2 regions of the Kocuria sabuli genome follow, and region 1 is predicted to be linked to the other one. Evidence: riboswitches for the same ligand, from Rfam matches in the RefSeq annotation. Region 1 holds a riboswitch; the other holds the start of a gene.

Region 1 (7,126 bases):
GCCAGGAACGGCCAGCGCAGGTGAACCAGCACAGTGAGCACGCCCGTGGAGCACGGGAAGTGTCACGGAGCCCCGGGCATCTGCGCGGGGCTTTTTCTGTGCCCGGGACCTTCCGGCAGCGCCCGGCATCGAAGACCGGAAGGAGTACCATGGCGAACCCGGAAAAGGCAGCCGCGGTCGCCGAGTTGAAGGAGCTGTTCTCCAACTCGGGCGCTGCTGTTCTGACTGAGTACCGCGGCCTCACCGTGGCCCAGCTCAAGGAGCTGCGCCGCTCGCTCGGTGAGAACGCCGAATACGCCGTGGTGAAGAACACGCTGACCGCGATCGCGGCCAAGGAGATGGGCATCGACGCGTTCGACGGCCAGCTCGCCGGCCCGAGCGCGATCGCCTTCATCTCGGGTGACCCCGTCGAGGCCGCCAAGAGCCTGCGTGACTTCGCCAAGGCGAACCCGCAGCTCGTCGTCAAGAGCGGTTACCTCGAGGGCAAGGCGCTCAGCGAGGCCGAGATCAAGCAGCTGGCGGACCTCGAGTCCCGTGAGGTCCTGCTGGCCAAGGTCGCCGGCGCGGCCCAGGCGTCGCTGTCCCAGGCCGCCGCGCTGTTCCAGGCCCCGCTGTCCAAGACCGTCCGCACGGCCGAGGCGCTGCGCGCCAAGGTCGAGGAGCAGGACGCCTAGGCAGCACCCGCCGCGAGGCACATTCTCACCACGGAACCAGACCGTCCCGCGCCGATGAACCCGGTCGGGGCACCACATCGAAAAGGAGCCACAACCATGGCCAAGCTCACCACCGACGAACTGATCGACGCGTTCAAGGAGCTCTCCCTCATCGAGCTCTCCGAGTTCGTCAAGGCGTTCGAGGAGACCTTCGACGTCACCGCCGCCGCCCCCGTGGCCGTGGCCGGTGCCGCCGCCCCCGCCGCCGCCGCCGAGGAGGCCGAGGAGCAGACCGAGTTCGACGTCGTCCTCGAGGCCGCCGGCGAGAAGAAGATCCAGGTCATCAAGGAGGTCCGCGCGCTGACCTCCCTCGGCCTCAAGGAGGCCAAGGACCTCGTGGACTCGGCCCCCAAGGCCGTCCTCGAGGGCGCCAACAAGGAGGCCGCGGACAAGGCCAAGGAGGCCCTCGAGGGCGCCGGCGCCACCGTCACCCTCAAGTAAGGTCCCCCAGGACCCGTTCTTCGCGAACGCTCCCACGAGGCCCCGGACGCACGCCGTCCGGGGCCTCGTGCCGTGCCGGGCGGCGTGTGGGACACTGGGTGCACAACACATCGGCCGCCCACGCGCAGCGGGAGAGTCCGACGCCGTCCGCCCCCGGACGGCGGGCGGCGCCGAAGGAGCAAATCCTCCCCGGGAATCTCTCAGGCACCCGTACCGCTGCGATCAGGCCACTCTGAAGAGGTCCTCCCGTCCGCGGCCACCGGCCCCGGGCGGGGGCCACCGACGGTGCAGGCCGGTCCCCGCCCGGGGCCGGTGAAAACTCTCAGGTCAGGCAACAGAGCGGGGAGGTCGGACGGGCCCCACCGGGCCTCGAACACGAGGAGCTGACCTTGTCCTTCCTTCCACGCCACCTCGGGCCGGACGCCGCCGAGACCGCCATCATGCTCGAGACCGTCGGCGCGACCGACCTCGAGGAGCTCGTCTCCCGCGCCGTCCCCACCACCATCGACTCGGACGAGCCCCTGCGGCTGCCCGCCCCGATGACCGAGCACGAGGCCCTCGCGGCCCTGCGCCGGATCGCCGCGAAGAACCGGGTGATGACACAGATGATCGGGCAGGGCTACGCCGAGACGGTCACCCCGCCCGCCCTGCGCCGCAACATCCTCGAGAACCCCTCCTGGTACACCTCCTACACCCCGTACCAGCCGGAGATCTCCCAGGGCCGGCTCGAGGCCCTGCTGACCTTCCAGAACGCCGTGATGGACCTCACGGGCCTGGACGTCGCGAACGCCTCCCTGCTGGACGAGGCCACCGCCGTGGCCGAGGCCGTGCTCATGATGCGGCGCGCCAACCGCAAGGCCACGAGCCGCCGCGTCGTGGTGGACTCCCGGACCCTGCCGCAGACCCTGGCCGTGCTGCGCGGGCGCTGCCAGGCGGTGGGCGTCGAGCTGGTCGTCGCGGACCTCGCCGAGGGCCTGCCCGAGGGCGAGTTCTTCGGCGTGGTCCTGACCCAGGTGGGCGTCGACGGCGACGTCGCCGTCCTGGCCGAGCGCACCGAGCAGGCCCACGCGCAGGGCGCCCTCGTGGCCGTCGCCACCGACCTGCTGGCCCTCACCCTCCTGCGCTCCCCGGGGGAGCAGGGCGCGGACATCGCCGTGGGCTCCGCCCAGCGCTTCGGGGTGCCCCTGTTCTTCGGCGGCCCCCACGCCGCCTTCATGGCCTGCCGCAAGGGCCTGGAGCGCAACCTGCCGGGCCGCCTGGTCGGCGTCTCGGTGGACTCCTCGGGCCGGCCCGCCTACCGCCTGGCGCTGCAGACCCGCGAGCAGCACATCCGCCGCGAGAAGGCCACCTCCAACATCTGCACCGCCCAGGCGCTGCTGGCCATCGTCGCCGGCGCCTACGCCGCCTACCACGGCGCGGACGGGCTGCGCGCCATCGCCGAGCGCGTGCACGGACTCGCCGCGCGGCTGGCCGCCGGGCTCAGCGCCGCCGGCGTGCCCGTGGTGCACGACCGGTTCTTCGACACCGTCCTGGCCGAGGTGCCGGGCCGCGCGGACGCCGTCGTGGCCGCCGCCGCGGAGCGCGGGATCAACGTGCGCCGGGCCGACGCCGACCACGTCTCCGTCTCGGTCGGGGAGCCCCACGACGAGGGCGACGTCGACGCGGTGCTCGCCGCCTTCGGGGCGCACGCCCCCGGGGACGGGGCCGCCGGGCCCGGCTGGGACCTGCCGGGCGCGCTGCTGCGCACCGACTCCTACCTCGCCCACCCGGTGTTCACCCTGCACCGCTCCGAGACCGCGATGATGCGCTGGCTGCGCTCCCTCGCGGACAAGGACCTGGCCCTGGACCGGACCATGATCCCGCTGGGCTCGTGCACCATGAAGCTCAACGCGGCCGCCGAGATGGAGCCCATCAGCTGGCCCGAGTTCGCCTCGATCCACCCGCTGGCGCCCGAGGACCAGACCGCCGGCTACCGGGAGCTCATCGCCCAGCTCGAGTCCTGGCTCACGGAGATCACCGGCTACGCCGCCGTGTCCGTCCAGCCCAACGCCGGGTCCCAGGGGGAGCTCGCCGGCCTGCTGGCGATCCACCGCTACCACCTCTCCCGCGGGGACGACCGGCGCAGGACCATCCTCATCCCGTCCTCGGCCCACGGCACCAACGCGGCGTCCGCGGTGCTCGCGGACCTGAAGGTCGTGGTCGTGGCCACCGCCGAGGACGGCTCCGTGGACCTGGACGACCTCGCCGCGAAGATCGACGCGGTGGGGGACGAGCTCGCGGGCATCATGATCACCTACCCCTCCACGCACGGCGTGTTCGAGGAGCAGGTCACCGCGGTGTGCGCGGCGGTGCACGACGCCGGGGGCCAGGTCTACGTGGACGGCGCCAATCTCAACGCCCTCATGGGCCTCGCCCGGCCCGGGCGCTTCGGCGGGGACGTCTCCCACCTGAACCTGCACAAGACCTTCTGCATCCCGCACGGCGGCGGCGGGCCCGGCGTCGGGCCCGTGGCGGTCGCGGAGCACCTCGTGCCGTTCCTGCCCGGGGACCCCGGCGCCGTGGACGCGGCGGCCGAGTCCTTCCCGGTCTCCCAGTCCCGCTACGGCTCGGCCGGGGTGCTCCCGATCTCCTGGATGTACATCGCCATGACCGGGGCGGAGGGGCTCACCGCGTCCTCGCGCACCGCGATCCTCAACGCGAACTACGTCTCCGCCCGGCTCGCGGACGTCTTCCCGACGCTCTACACCGGTCCCGGCGGCCTCGTGGCCCACGAGTGCATCCTCGACCTGCGCCCCCTCACCAAGGCGTCCGGGGTCACCGCCGAGGACGTGTGCAAGCGGCTGGTCGACTACGGCTTCCACGCCCCCACGCTCGCGTTCCCCGTGGCCGGGACACTCATGGTCGAGCCCACGGAGTCCGAGAACCTCGCCGAGCTCGACCGCTTCGTCGCCGCGATGCGGGCGATCCACGCCGAGATGCAGGCGGTGGCCGACGGGGAGGTCCCGCTCGAGGACTCCGTCCTGCGCCGCGCCCCGCACACCGCGGAGGTGCTCACGGCCGACGGGTGGGACCGCCCCTACCCGCGCTCCCAGGCCGCCTACCCGCTGCCCGAGCTGCGCCTGGCGAAGTACTGGGTGCCCGTGGGCCGGGTCGAGAACGCCGCCGGCGACCGCAACCTGGTCTGCAGCTGCCCGCCGATCGAGGCGTTCGCCGCCGCGGGCGCGACCCAGGACGCGGAGGCGGCCCGATGAGCCCCCGGACGACCCCGCTCGAGGCCGCCCACCGGGAGGCCGGTGCCGTGTTCACCGACTTCGGCGGCTGGCAGATGCCCCTCAAGTACGCCAACGACGTCGCCGAGCACCACGCGGTGCGCCGCGCCGCGGGGGTCTTCGACCTCTCCCACATGGGGGAGATCGCGGTCGAGGGCCCCGCGGCGGCCGCGTTCCTCGACGCGGCGCTCGTCTCCCGGATGAGCGCGCTGGCCCCCGGTCGGGCGAAGTACTCCCTCCTCGTCGACGAGGCCGGCCGTGTGCTCGACGACCTCATCACCTACCGCCTCGCGGAGGACCGCTTCCTCGTGGTGCCCAACGCGGCCAACGGGGAGGTCGTCCTGCGCGCCCTGCAGGAGCGCGCGGACGGCTCCGGCGCCGCGGTCGAGGACCGTACGGAGGCGACCGCCCTCGTGGCGGTCCAGGGTCCCGCCGCGCAGGACACGCTGCTCGCCGCCGGCGTCACCGACCCGGACGCCGTGCGCGGGCTGCGCTACTACGCGTGCGTGCCCACCGAGGTCGCCGGGGTGCCGGCGCTCGTGGCGCGCACCGGGTACACGGGAGAGGACGGCTTCGAGCTCTACACGGCCCCCGCGCACGCGCGCACCGTCTGGGACGCGCTGCTCGCGGCCGGGGAGGAGCACGGGGTCGTCCCCTCCGGGCTCGCCGCCCGGGACTCCCTGCGCCTGGAGGCGGGGATGCCGCTGTACGGCCACGAGCTCGGCCCGGAGACCACGCCGTTCGAGGCCGGGCTGGGCCGGCTCGTGGAGGCGGCGCTGCGGAGCAAGGACGACTTCGTGGGGCGCGCCGCCCTCGAGGCGCAGGCGGCCGAGCCGCCGGCCCGGGTGCTCGTGGGGCTCAAGGGCCTGACCCGCCGCCCGGTGCGCGCCGGCAACACGGTGCTCGCTGGGGAGGAGACGGTCGGCGAGGTCACCAGCGGCGTCCCGTCGCCGACCCTCGGCCACCCGGTGGCGATGGCCCTGCTGCGGCCGGACGCGCTGGAGCCGGGGGTCCCGCTCGAGGCCGACGTGCGGGGCCGCCGCGCCCCGGTCGAGGTCGTCGAGCTGCCCTTCTACCGCCGCGGCTGAGAGGCGGCTGAGACGGAGCACACGAAATTCCTCATCCTACGGCCGGTGGGCGCTCGCGTCCACCGGCCGTGTGGACAGACTCGTCTTTCGCGCCTATGCTGGATATTTGCGTTGTCCCTCATTCTGCGTGCCTTCATATAGCGGTGGGCGCCCCCGGGGAAGCGAACCCAGCAGGTCAGCATGCTGGCCCTCGCACCCGTAGACCCGATCGGGAACTGCGCGATTCAACTGCAGGTCTGTGGAAGGAATCCATCTTGGTCGCCTCGAGCACCGATTCGAACGTAACCGCTAACCGACCGGCCGACGGGAACATCCCGCGCCGCATCTCCTTCGCCAAGATCCATGAACCACTGGACGTGCCGAACCTGCTGGCCCTCCAGACGGACAGCTTCGACCGTCTCGTCGGCAACGAGCGCTGGCAGGCCCGTGTCCAGCAGGCCATCGAGACCGGGGAGCAGGGCATCGCCCGCACCTCCGGGCTCTCCGACATCTTCGAGGAGATCTCCCCGATCGAGGACTTCCAGGGCACCATGTCCCTGTCCTTCTCGGAGCCGGAGTTCTACGACCCGAAGTACACCATGGACGAGTGCAAGGACCGGGACGCCACCTACTCGGCGCCCCTGTACGTCAAGGCCGAGTTCATGAACAACAACACGGGCGAGATCAAGCAGCAGACCGTGTTCATGGGCGACTTCCCGCTGATGACGGAGAAGGGCACGTTCGTCATCAACGGCACCGAGCGTGTCGTGGTGTCCCAGCTCGTCCGCTCCCCGGGCGCCTACTTCGAGCGCGGTCAGGACCGCACCTCGGACAAGGACATCTACTCCGCGAAGATCATCCCCTCGCGCGGTGCCTGGTTCGAGCTCGAGATCGACAAGCGCGACCAGGTGGGCGTGCGCCTCGACCGCAAGCGCAAGCAGTCCGTGACCGTGCTGCTCAAGGCGCTGGGCTGGACCGAGTCCCACATCCTCGAGGAGTTCGGCGAGTTCGACTCGATCCGGGCGACTCTCGAGAAGGACACCGTGGACTCCCGCGAGGACGCGCTGCTGGACATCTACCGCAAGCTGCGCCCGGGGGAGCCGCCCACGGTCGACGCCGCGCAGTCGCTGCTGGACAACATGTACTTCAACTCCAAGCGCTACGACCTGGCCAAGGTGGGTCGCTACAAGATCAACCGGAAGCTGGGCCTGGACAAGGCGTTCGAGGACGAGGACGCCTCGGTGCTCTCGGTCGACGACATCGTCGCGATGATCCGCTACCTCGTGACCCTGCACGCCGGCGGCAGCACCATGAAGGGTGTGCGCAACGGTGAGCCCCGCGAGGTCGTCGTGGACGTCGACGACATCGACCACTTCGGCAACCGCCGCATCCGCGCGGTCGGCGAGCTGATCGAGAACCAGATCCGCACGGGCCTCTCGCGCATGGAGCGCGTGGTGCGCGAGCGCATGACCACCCAGGACGTCGAGGCGATCACCCCGCAGACCCTGATCAACATCCGTCCCGTCGTGGCGGCGATCAAGGAGTTCTTCGGCACCTCGCAGCTGTCGCAGTTCATGGACCAGAACAACCCGCTGGCGGGTCTGACCCACAAGCGGCGCCTGTCCGCGCTCGGCCC
Region 2 (7,126 bases), on a different contig from region 1:
CCGGCCTGGTGGGCGCGGTGCAGCAGTATCTGCTCGAACGCACGGCCGAGGGCGTGGTGCTCTCGGCCCGCCGGCGGCTGGTGGACCACCTGCTGCGCCTGACCGTGCGCGAGCACGACATCCGCCGGACCGGGGACCTGGTCTCCCGGGTCGGCGCAGACACCACCATGGTCCGGGCCGCGCTGACCGGTGGGCTCGTGGACGCCCTGGGCGGGTCGCTGGTCTTTGCCGGCGCGGTGGTCGGCATGGCGCTGCTGGACGCGCTCCTGCTCGGCATCACGCTCGGCGTCGTCGTCGTGGCCGTGCTGGCCGTGGTGGTCGCCTCGGCACGGATCCAGTCCCTCACCCGGTCGGCCCAGGACGCCGTGGGCCGGCTCGCCGCCGGCGTCGAACGCGCCGTCTCGGCGGTGCGCACCATCCGCGCCAGCGGGGCCACCGACCGGGAGGTGGCCCGGCTGGAGGCCGAGGCGTCGTCGGCCTACGACTTCGGGGTCCGGGTCGCCGGTGTCGGCGCGGTGCTCTGGCCGATCAGCGGGCTCGCCGTCCAGGGGTCCTTCCTCGCCGTCCTCGGCGTGGGTGGCTACCGTGTGGCATCCGGTGTCCTGGCGGTCGCCGACCTGGTGACCTTCATCCTCTTCCTGTTCATGATGGTCATGCCCCTGGGCCAGTTCTTCTCCGCCATCACGACCGTGCGCACCGCCCTGGGTGCCCTGGGCCGCATCCAGGAGATCCTGGAGCTTCCCCGCGAGGACACGGACGACGAGGTCTCCGACCGGGCGGACGCCACACCGCGGACCGGGACCGTCACGCGCGGAGCAGAGGTCGGGGAACGTCCCGGCGAGCTGACCTTCGACGAGGTCGCCTTCTCGTACCGGCCGGGCCGCCCCGTGCTGGACCACGTCAGCTTCACGGTCCCGGCCGGGTCGACCACCGCGATCGTCGGACCGTCGGGGGCCGGGAAGTCCACCCTGCTCGCCCTGGTCGAGCGCTTCTACGACCCCGAGCACGGATCGATCCGGCTCGACGGCACCGACGTGCGCGCCCTGTCCCGCACCGGCCTGCGGGCCCGGATCGGCTTCGTCGAGCAGAACGCCCCCGTGCTCGCCGGAACCATCCGGGAGAACCTCCTGCTCGCCGCGCCCGAGGCCGACGAGGACTCGTGCCGGACGGTGCTGGACGCCGTCAACCTGCTGGAGCGCCTGCAGGAGCACCCCGACGGGCTGGACGCCGCCGTCGGGGACGACGGCGCAGGTCTCTCGGGCGGCGAGCGCCAGCGCCTGGCCATCGCCCGCGCCCTGCTCGCGGACACCCCCCTGCTGCTGCTCGACGAGCCCACCGCCAGCCTGGACTCCCGCAACGAGCAGGCCCTCCACGCCGCCATCCGCTCCGCGGCGGCCGGGCGCACGGTCCTCATCGTGGCCCATCGCCTGTCCACCGTCGCCGGGGCCGACCAGATCGTCGTGCTCGACCACGGCCGCCTGACCGCCGCAGGCACCCACGACGAGCTCCTGCGCAGCTCGGCTCTCTACCGCGAGCTGGCCCGCCACCAGCTCCTCGTCCGGCCGGCGGAGGTCGCCCCGCCCGGCCTCAAGCGGGAGGACGGGGAGATCGTTGCTTTCCCCGATCAGCGTCACTAGGCTGTGGTGGTAGTCACAGAACTGCAGCCGTCGAGGTGCGTCGGGAGAGTCCCGTCAGCCAGACCGATCGGGCGCCGTAGGAGCAATTCCTCCCCGGGAAACTCTCAGGCCCATGTACCGTCGCACCGAGGCACATCTGGAAAGTAGCGCGGTGTCTTCTGCGCTCGCCGAAGGAGCAAGCCCCACCCCGTCCGGGTGCGGCGGAAACTCTCAGGTCGTGCAACAGATCGGGGAGGAACCCACAGACCGCGCGGGTGGACCGCGCAGAACCTGGAGTTCCTCGATGACGACCGTCCCGGCTCGCCCGGCCACTGCGGCGCCACTCGGTGAGCACACCGGCCTGCACGACGCGCACGCCGCCCCGGGGGCCCCGTGCCCCGGATCCGGTCCCCGGGACGTGCCCCGGTTCACGGCTCCGGGCCGGCCGGGCCGGAGTGTCCGGTGCTGCCCGGATCCGCTGCCGCCGGTCCCGAGAGACCCGTCCGACCCGGGCCGCGCGTCGTCCCCCCACATCACCTGCCCCGCTGCCGGGGCACCACCATGCATTGGAGCGTCATCATGGCCATCAGCGTCTTCGACCTGTTCACCGTGGGCATCGGCCCGTCGAGCTCCCACACCGTCGGCCCCATGCGCGCCGCCCTGCGCTTCGCACAGTCCCTGGCCGAGGAGGACTTCCTGGAGTCCACCGCGGACCTGCGCGTGGACGTCTACGGATCGTTGTCCGCCACCGGCCGCGGTCACGGCACGTTCACCGCGATCCTGCTGGGCCTGGAGGGCCACGACCCGGAACTGGTCCGTCCCGACCAGGTCGAGGACCGGCTGGCCGACATCGCCGCCACCGGCACGCTGCGGCTGGGCGAGGCCCTGGGACACCGCAAGGACATCCTCTACACCGTCGCGGACATGGTGCAGCACCCGCTGACCGTGCTGGCCCGGCACACCAACGGCATGCGCTTCCAGGCCCTCGACGCCGCCGGGGGCGTGCTGACCGCGCAGACCTGGTTCTCCGTGGGCGGCGGATTCATCGTCCGTGACGGCGAGGAGGACACCGCCGCGGCCGAGCTGGCCGCGGCCACCGCCCAGGTGCCCTATCCCTTCCGCACCGCCGAGCAGCTGCTCGCGCACTGCCGCACCACGGGGCTAAGCATCGACGAGGTGATGCTCGCCGACGAGCGGACCTGGCGCGGCGAGGACGAGATCCGGCAGCAGCTGCTGCACATCTGGGAGGTCATGGAGGAGTGCAAGGACTCCAGCCTGCGGCGCACCGGCCCGCTGCCAGGCGGGCTGAACGTCGCCCGCCGCGCCCCGGACTGGCACCGGCGCCTGCGCACGGAGGACCCGGACCGGGACCCGGGCTTCTGGCCGGAGTGGGTGAACCTCGTGGCCCTGGCGGTCAACGAGGAGAACGCCTCCGGCGGCCGCGTGGTCACCGCCCCCACCAACGGGGCCGCCGGCATCGTCCCGGCGGTGCTGTTCTACGCCACCCACTACTCCCCCGCCGCCCGCGCCGCGGCCGGGCAGGGCCCGGAGGCCCTCGATGCGGTCAGGCGGGACATCGTGGTCCGCTTCCTGCTCACGGCCGGGGCGGTCGGAGTGCTGTACAAGGAGCAGGCGTCGATCTCCGGGGCCGAGGTCGGCTGCCAGGGCGAGGTCGGTTCCGCCTCCTCGATGGCCGCGGCCGGACTCGCGCAGATCCTCGGCGGAACCCCCGCCCAGGTGGAGAACGCCGCGGAGATCGCCATGGAGCACAACCTCGGACTGACCTGTGACCCGATCGGGGGCCTGGTGCAGATCCCGTGCATCGAGCGCAACGCGATCGCCGCGGCCAAGGCCATCAACGCCGCCAAGATGGCCATGTGGGGGGACGGCACGCACCGGGTCAGCCTCGACGAGGTCATCGTGACCATGCGCGAGACCGGCAGGGACATGAGCCACAAGTACAAGGAGACGGCCCTGGGCGGGCTGGCCGTCAACGTCGTGGAGTGCTGACGGTGACGGCACCCTGAACGCCGTGGCGCGCTGAACCCGGCCTCCCCGGACGACGCCGGCCCGAGGTGCCGTGCTCCGACCGGCCGGCTCGAGATGGATCTGTCGGCCCCCGGCGGTATCGTCGAAATCATGAGGATTTCTGCAGCCTCTCCCCCGGACCTGCAAGGACCGACCACCTCGACACCGCGGTTCGAGACCGCCCGGCGCAACTTCCAGCTCGCCCGCCACGAGCTCACCATCGCTGCCCTGGAGGAGCTGGTGCTCCGGGTTCGCATCCGGCACCCGGACGCCGCCCGGGTGCTGTTCGTCTGCGACGACGTCGAGGACGGGCTCTACCTGGCCGAGATCACCGACGGCGCCGGTCGCCCCCTGGGCACGGGCGGGCCGCTGCTGGACGACCGCACCACCGGCCAGGTCCTCGGCAACCTGCGCGGGTCCGATCTCGCATCCCTGGACGGAGTGACGCACGACCGGGCCGCGATGGCCTTCGCCGTGGAGATCGACACGCTGGGCTGAGCCGGTGGCCGGCGGTGTCGGCCCATCCGGAGACTGTCGGAGCACCGGGAGACCGACGGCACCGGGAGACCATGGGACCGCGCGCCGGTCCATCGGCCCGGCCGCCCGCGCTGGACCGAGCCCCTCCGCCGGCCGCGACGCCGTCGGGCAACGGCCCTAGAGTCACGCCCATGGGGGACCTGCTGTACGAGTGGATGGATACGGAGCAGGCCGCCGAGGCGCTGGACGAGGACCAGGTCCTCCTCCCCGGCCTGCCGATCTGCAGCGCCTACCAGACCGCCCACGGCCGCGACCCGATGAGCGGGTCGGAGATGCGCGCGCACGTGGAACGCACGATCAGCGCGCTGCGTGGTGAGGGTCCGGAGGCGGCCGCCACCGAGGAACCGCTGGTGACGGTGGTCGCCGAGGTGGACTGCTTCGACGTCGGTCTGCGCGCCGACCTCGCCGAGCAGCACTCCGCGCTGGTGGAGTGGCTGATCGCGGAGCTCGCAGACCGCGACGGCGTCGTCCCGGTCCACCGCTGCGGGACCTCCGCGCTGGTCGTGGACGTCCCGTCCTGGGACGAGCTGAGGGTGCGGATGTGGCTGCAGCGGCACCCCCCGCGCTGAGCGATCCGGCCACCCCGTCATCCGCCGGCACGTTCCCCAGCCCTGAGGAACTCCGCGCGACGGCCCCGGTGCCCCACGGGGGGGGGCACCGGGGCCGACGGGGCGCCGCTAAGCGGTCCGGGCGCGCCGCCGCACCAGGAGTGCGCCGCCGGCGGCGACCAGGACCAGGCCACCGGCGACCGCGGCCGCGCCGTCGCCGGCGGCGGGCTCGACGGCCACGCCGGTGTCCGCGCCGCCGACCGGGACCTGCTCGATCTGCGGGACCTCCTCGAGCCCGGTGCCCTCGGGGCCGGCGACGATGCCGGTGCCCGGGGGCAGTTCCTGCAGCCCCTGCTGCGTGGCGACGATCTCCGCGACCTTGGCGGCGTCGTAGGGGTAGATGTCGCTCTCGCACCCGACGGAGTCCGCATCGCGGTCCAGGGCGGGAGCGTACGCCGGACTGGTGGCGGGAATGTTGTGGACGCCGGCGGCCGCGGCTGCGTCACAGTTCGGGAACGGCAGAGCCGCCGCGGTGGCCGGGGTGACGGTCAGGGCCGAGAATCCGACGGCGGTGATCAGTGCTGCACGTGCTGCGCTTCTTCTCATCTGCTTCTCGCTCTCTCCGGGGATGCTTGCATTTGCAACGTACCCACTCCGTCCCCTCGGCCACCACCCTGGGCTCGACACAGAACTGATCCGGCCAGGAAGGGTTGACTTCGGGTCACACGGTGGGCTTCCGTGGCACCCCTGCCCAGCACCCCGATAGCCACCTCCCGTCCCGGACATCCGGGACGGAATCCATCGCGCCTGCACCAGGACGGGTGGTGGCAGAAGCATGGCGCGGAATGCTGCCGTGACCACCGATCACCCCGAGCGGATCCACCGGGCTCCGGGGTCCCACCGGCTGCTGCCGGAGCCCACTCCTAGATTCACGGAAGCACCACAATGTTGCCCGTGATCCGCACCATATGTCGGCGCTGTTTGCAGGACACCGGGTGGATTGGCGATCCTCGGTAGTGGGAGAAACCGGGACCGGACCAGCGGTCACGCGGTGGCTTTCCTGGGAGCCCATGGCGTCGGCCGGACAACGGAGTCCACCCGATGCCCGGCCCTCATCCCCCTGGGGAGACAGTGTTGGAGGCGGAACGTGCTGGGGGGCCGTTCCGCCTCCAGCCATCTCAAGAACCTCGCGGATCCAGCTCGCCCCCGATCACGAGGGATGCAGCCCCGGCGCGCGCCGGCATCCGGGTCGATCCGTCGGCGGGCGCGGAACCCGGTGGCCGATGAGACCTCCGGGCGCTCCAGCGGCCGGCTCGGCCGACGACTGCCCGCAGGTGCCCGGGTGCCTGCCTCCCGCCGCCCTCACGGACCGTTGTCTATCCTTTCGATCAGGGCGGTCGATCAAGCAGAGCGACAACGATGCAGTCGCCCTCTCACCGGTCGGGCACGCTGGTTCAGCCCGGTCGACGCCCCGGAGTCCGCTGCCGTGCCGAGGGACGTCTGCTGCGGAAGGAGACGGGATGAATCTGCGCCAGCTGCGGTACTTCCTGGCCGTGGTGGACAAGGGCGGGGTGCACCGGGCGGCGGAGGCCCTGTTCGTGGCCCAGCCGTCGATCTCCCAGGCCCTCCGGGGTCTGGAGCTGGATCTGGGGGCGACCTTGTTCCACCGGACCGGCCGTTCCCTGGCGCTCACTGCCGCAGGGGAGGCCCTCATCCCCGTCGCACGGGAAGTGATGCACGGGGTGGAACTGGCCCGGTCGATGGTGGACGCCGTCGAGGGCCTGCACAGTGGTCGGCTGGTCATCAGCTCCACCCCTTCGCAGGCGGCCAGTCCGCTGGCCCCCCTGGTGGGCCGCTTCCTGCAGCGCTACCCCGGGGTGCAGATCGTGGTCAGGGCGGCGGCGCACCGCGACGACGTCGTGTCCGCCCTGCGCGTCGGTGAGGCGGAGCTGGGCTTGATGGCCCGTCCCGTGCACGCTGCTCCTCCGGCCGAGCTGACCGTCCGACCGGTGGAGGTCCAGCGCTATCTCTGCGTCGCCCGTGACCCCGGGGCCATGCCCACCGGGTCGGATCCGCTGCGGCCGGAGGAACTGGCCGGGGCCCGGCTGATCGTGGGGCAGCCCGGCACCGGCGTGCGCCGGGCGGCCGACCTGGTCCTGGCCGGCGCCGAGGGCAGCAGGGTGGTGGTGGAGATCGAGAGCCGCGAGGGCCTGCTGCCGCTGGTGCTGGCCGGGGCGGGGATCGCGGTGGTGGCCGAGGGGTTCCGCGCCGCGGCCGAGGCCTCGGGGTTGTCGGTGCGGGACCTGGACGTGCCCGAGGCACTGGCCGTGGACCTGCTGCACCGCCGGGGCCCGATCAGTCCGGCGGCCCAGGCCTTCCTGGCCGTGGCGGCCGACC

Evidence for each region. Region 1 has a riboswitch for glycine ahead of gcvP (aminomethyl-transferring glycine dehydrogenase). Riboswitches for the same ligand answer to the same signal wherever they lie in the genome.
Region 2: it holds a riboswitch for glycine, as region 1 does, so the genes downstream of both, RE027_RS13125 (L-serine ammonia-lyase) here and gcvP (aminomethyl-transferring glycine dehydrogenase) in region 1, are expected to answer to the same signal.

Annotation. Positions count from the first base shown of each region.
Region 1 is NZ_JAVHZE010000006.1:110,434-117,559, reverse strand. It holds gene rplJ (50S ribosomal protein L10) at 150-674, shown strand; gene rplL (50S ribosomal protein L7/L12) at 771-1,154, shown strand; glycine riboswitch at 1,273-1,380, shown strand; gene gcvP (aminomethyl-transferring glycine dehydrogenase) at 1,544-4,405, shown strand; gene gcvT (glycine cleavage system aminomethyltransferase GcvT) at 4,402-5,511, shown strand; gene rpoB (DNA-directed RNA polymerase subunit beta) at 5,766-7,126, shown strand, end outside.
Region 2 is NZ_JAVHZE010000014.1:637-7,762, reverse strand. It holds gene RE027_RS13130 (ABC transporter ATP-binding protein) at 1-1,637, shown strand, start outside; glycine riboswitch at 1,669-1,767, shown strand; gene RE027_RS13125 (L-serine ammonia-lyase) at 2,196-3,626, shown strand; gene RE027_RS13120 (hypothetical protein) at 3,756-4,142, shown strand; gene RE027_RS13115 (hypothetical protein) at 4,313-4,750, shown strand; gene RE027_RS13110 (excalibur calcium-binding domain-containing protein) at 4,859-5,335, opposite strand; gene RE027_RS13105 (LysR family transcriptional regulator) at 6,250-7,126, shown strand, end outside.